One region of the Bradyrhizobium sp. CCBAU 11430 genome, then DNA from elsewhere that is predicted to be linked to it. Evidence: predicted binding sites of a transcription regulator. Region 1 holds the regulator's gene; the other holds the start of a gene.
The links. Region 1 encodes LexA, which represses DNA repair genes until DNA is damaged. Its sites were predicted from a motif close to TGTTCNNNNTGTGTTCNG; they were not measured.

Region 1 (2,201 bases):
GTCACCAGCACGGATTTGCCGTCCGGGAATTCGATCGCATCATGATGGCGATCGGGAATGTGCGGATCGATCTTGCCGAACTTGCCGACGCGGGAGTTGACGGTGCGCGTCCAGATCCAGCGGTTGTCGTAACGGACGTTATCGGCGAAGGCGAGCTCCGTTCCCGGCAGCAGGCAGACCGCGACGGAGAGATCGGCTTCGGAGGCGAAGCCGCGCGTCGAGGTGCCGCGGAATGTTGTCGTGACGATCGTCTCGCCGACTTCTGCGGGGCGCGTCGCGACGGCATGCAGGCTGTAGTCACACATCGGGTGCTCCTCTATGCAGAGATAGCGACCCGCACCCCTTTTGGAGGCGCAGGCCCCTACCAGAGTGGAAGCACGTGACGGTCTGCTTGGTTGTAGGCAAATCTGCGGCTGGGATCCGCGAGCCCCGATCACATTATCTTTTCCATCTTTTCCGAATTCGATAGGAACAAAGTCGGCTTCCGTGCATTTGGCAGGCGCGCGTCAACGACCGGCGAAACCAGCCAGCCCGAGTATCGTCAGCTCGGCTGCGTGCGCGCTGCATTGCGGTTGTTGCGGATTTTCTGGATCACGGCCGTGTCCTAGCCGACATGATGATGCGACCAGCGTTGCTGCGGCTGCGCTCAAACGATCCGGCGCATTTGGGCTGTCCCCCTCGAACTCGCAAGGCCGCGAAGCGATGTTGCTTCCCGCGGCCTGCCGAGGATGTCGCGAAAGGGGGAGGGGCCGGACAATCTGTGCAGAACCAGAAAGACTATCCAGCCGGAGCGGACCATCATCCGCTCCAATCTCTGATCGGCGATGCCGACCGAAGGCGCGCGCGAGGCGCTGAAGACTCCGGTATCAGTACTTGCGGTAAAGCCCGATCAGCTTGCCCTGAATCTTCACGCGGTTCGGCGGCAGGATGCGCACCTCGTAAGCGGCATTGGCGGGCTCCAGCGCGATCGAGGCGCCGCGGCGGCGGAAGCGCTTGAGCGTGGCTTCCTCGTCGTCGATCAGCGCCACCACGATGTCGCCGGTATCGGCGCTCTCGTTGCGCTGGATCAGCGCCATGTCGCCGTCGAGGATGCCGGCCTCGACCATGGAATCGCCGCGCACTTCGAGCGCGTAATGCTCGCCGGAGCCGAGCATGTCTGGAGGCACGCTGATGGTGTGGCTGCGGGTCTGCAACGCCTCGATGGGGGTGCCGGCCGCGATGCGGCCCATCACGGGCACCGCAACGGGCCGCTCGCCCTCGTCCGCGGACGGGCTGGAGCTCGCGCGCAGCTTGCCGAGATTGCCCTCGATGACGCTTGGCGTGAAGCCGCGTCGGTTGCCGGCGGCAGCTTGGAGCTCCGGCAGCTTGATCACTTCGATGGCCCGGGCGCGGTTGGGCAGCCGGCGGATGAAGCCGCGCTCCTCGAGTGCGGTGATCAGGCGGTGGATGCCTGACTTCGAGCGCAGGTCGAGCGCATCCTTCATCTCGTCGAAGGACGGCGGCACGCCGCTTTCCTTCAAGCGTTCGCTGATGAACCGCAGAAGCTCGTATTGTTTGCGCGTTAACATCTCGACCAAAGTCCCCCGGTTGATGTCGTTCGATTCCGAGACGATGAGTTCAGCGATAAGCCGCTACATCCTCGAAACAAATCATGAACGGACACTATATGTTCGATACATGTTCCGCAACTGCTTAATTTACCGTGAACAGAGCGAAACTCGCCGAATGCGTGTGGCCGCGCAGTTCAGACGGGGAGCCGCAGCACTTCGCAGGGGCTGCCGGCCTCGGCCTTTGGCGCAAGCGGTGCGCGCACGAGAAGTACCTGTGCTGCAGCAAGATTCGCAAGCAGAGAGGAGTCTTGATGGCTGACGGGAAGGGCGACGAGCGTGCCGTCGTCGCGCGGCTCCAGGCGCGCGCGCAGATAATCCTCGCGCTGGTCATTGGCGCCGAGATCGCGGCCCAGCACGGCGCGCTCGCGATGGTGATGAATCACCGAACGGCCCGACAGCGCGCGAATCAGCGGCACCATGAACAGGAAGGCGCACACGTAGGACGACACGGGATTGCCGGGCAGGCCAATGACTCCCATCGTCCCTAAGCGTCCGTGCATCATCGGTTTGCCGGGCCGCATCGCGATCTTCCAGAACGCCAACGCGATGCCTTCGTCCTTCAGCGCCTGCTGGACCAGATCGTGGTCGCCG
Region 2 (2,201 bases), on a different contig from region 1:
GCGGCTGCACCAGAGGCAAGGCGCGGCTGGCGTCGGGGATCGGGCTGAAGGCGGAGTAGTAGACGCGCCGCAGACGGTAGGCGCCGTAGAGATTGGCGCTGGTGTGGAGAATGGTGTGGTCGGAGGCTGCATCAGCACCGACGATCATCTGCGTGCTTTGGCCCGCCGGCGCGAAGCGCTGCGGCTTTGCCTTGGTCTTCGCGCTGCGGCCTTCCTCGGCCTCGTCCAGCTTCAGCCGCAGCCGGCCCATGGTGCGGCGGATCGCGCGCACGTCCTTCTCCGGCGCGAATTGCTGCAGGCTCGTTTCCTCGGGCATCTCGATGTTGATGGAGAGACGATCGGCATATTTGCCGGCTTCCGCGATCAGCGCATCGTCGGCCTCGGGAATGGTCTTGAGATGGATATAGCCGCGGAAGTGATGATCCTCGCGCAGCTTTCGCGCGACGCTCACGACCTGCTCCATGGTGTAGTCGGGGCTGCGGATGATGCCTGAGGAGAGAAACAGACCCTCGATGTAATTGCGCCGGTAGAAGTCGAGCGTGAGCTTCACCACCTCGTCGACGGTGAAGCGGGCGCGCGGCACGTTGGAGGAGGCGCGGTTGACGCAATAGAGGCAATCGTAATTGCAGGCGTTGGTCAGCAGCACCTTGAGCAGCGAGATGCAGCGTCCATCCGGCGCATAGGAATGGCAGATGCCCATGCCGGGTGCGGTCGACCCCATGCCCTTGCCGTCGCTGGAATCCCGCTTCTCCGTGCCGCTGGAGGCGCAGGACGCGTCGTATTTGGCGGCGTCCGCCAGGATTTCCAGCTTGCGTTGTACGTCCATCTTGGAATCCCTTTGATTCAGCTCATGAATCCGCTTGCGCGCCAATTCGATTGACTCTCTACGCGCCGTTAGCTTTATATTAGAACATATCATGAACAAATGAGCCAGCCGCTGGTTCTCTTTTTGAGAGCCATCGGCAATCACCCCTGAAGGAGCGGCGAGCATGAGCGGCGCACGGACAAGCGCGCTTGCGACCTTGCGCGGCCAGATCGAGCGCATCGAGACGGCGACGGTCGTGCATCCGCACGATCGCGTCGCGCTCGGTCACAGCGAAGCCGACAACGCGCTGAAGGGCGGGCTCGCGCGCGCGGCGATCCACGAGGTGTTTTGCACTGGGTCTCAGGGGACGGCCGCGACCGGCTTCGTCATGGGGCTTGCCGGGCGCGTCTCGGCGCAGCGGCCGCTGCTGTGGGTACGGCAGGATTTTTCAGAGATAGAGGCAGGCGCGCTGTCGATGAGCGGGCTCGCCGAGCTCGGCCTCGATCCGCGCCGCGTGGTGATGGTGCGCGCCGCCGATGTCGAGAGCGCGCTGCGTACCTCGGCCGATGCGCTCGCCTGCGATGCGCTGGGCGCCGTCGTGCTCGAGCTCTGGGGCGAAACCAGGCAGTTCGATCTCGTGGCGAGCCGCAAGCTGACGCTGGCCGCGCAAGGCTCCGGCGTCACCGGCCTGATGCTGCGGATGGCGGCGCAGCCGCTGCCTTCGACGGCGGAGACCAGGTGGATGCTGCGCGCGGCGCATTCGCCGCCGGGGTCGGTGTGGGACGCATGGGGCGCGCCGCGCTTCGATGCCGAACTCTTGCGTAATCGTCATGGCCCCTGCGGCCGGTGGATCATGGAATGGAATTGTGATGAGTGCCAGTTCAGTGAACCGTCGACGTATTCTCAGCCTGTGGCTGCCACGCCTGCCCATCGACCGGATCCAGCGGTTCTTCAACAGCTCCGGGCTGGGTAAAACCAATAATGAGCCGAGCATCGTCGTCATCAAGGACAACAATGCGCTGGTGATCCATGCGCTGGACGAGGCTGCCGAGCGTCTCGGCCTGTACGTAGGTCAGCCGCTCGCCAATGCGCGGGCGATGTGCCCGGATTTGCGCGTGTTCGACGCCGATGTCGCGGCCGATGCGAAGACGCTTAGCGACATCGCCGACTGGTGCGACCGCTTCACGCCGCTGGTCGCGCTCGATCCGCCGCACGGGCTGTTCCTCGACATCACCGGCTGTGCGCATCTGTTCGGCGGCGAGGCTGCGCTGTTGCAAGCGCTGGTTCGGGCGCTCGGCCGACAAGGCTTTGCCGTCAGCGCGGCAATCGCCGGCACCTCGGTCTGCGCGCGCACGCTGACGCGGCAGACCACGGGCACCATCGTTGCCGATGGCGG

Region 2: a site for LexA is predicted at 907-924, ahead of XI04_RS37780 (putative DNA modification/repair radical SAM protein). Genes of this name have one in related genera too.

The regions. Positions count from the first base shown of each region.
Region 1 covers NZ_LBJV01000050.1:29,829-32,029, forward strand. Annotated here, with positions in the region: gene XI04_RS13700 (hypothetical protein) at 1-305, opposite strand, end outside; gene lexA (transcriptional repressor LexA) at 867-1,568, opposite strand; gene XI04_RS13710 (molybdopterin molybdotransferase MoeA) at 1,745-2,201, opposite strand, start outside.
Region 2 covers NZ_LBJV01000074.1:225,153-227,353, forward strand. Annotated here, with positions in the region: gene XI04_RS37780 (putative DNA modification/repair radical SAM protein) at 1-826, opposite strand, end outside; gene XI04_RS37785 (ImuA family protein) at 990-1,778, shown strand; gene XI04_RS37790 (Y-family DNA polymerase) at 1,675-2,201, shown strand, end outside.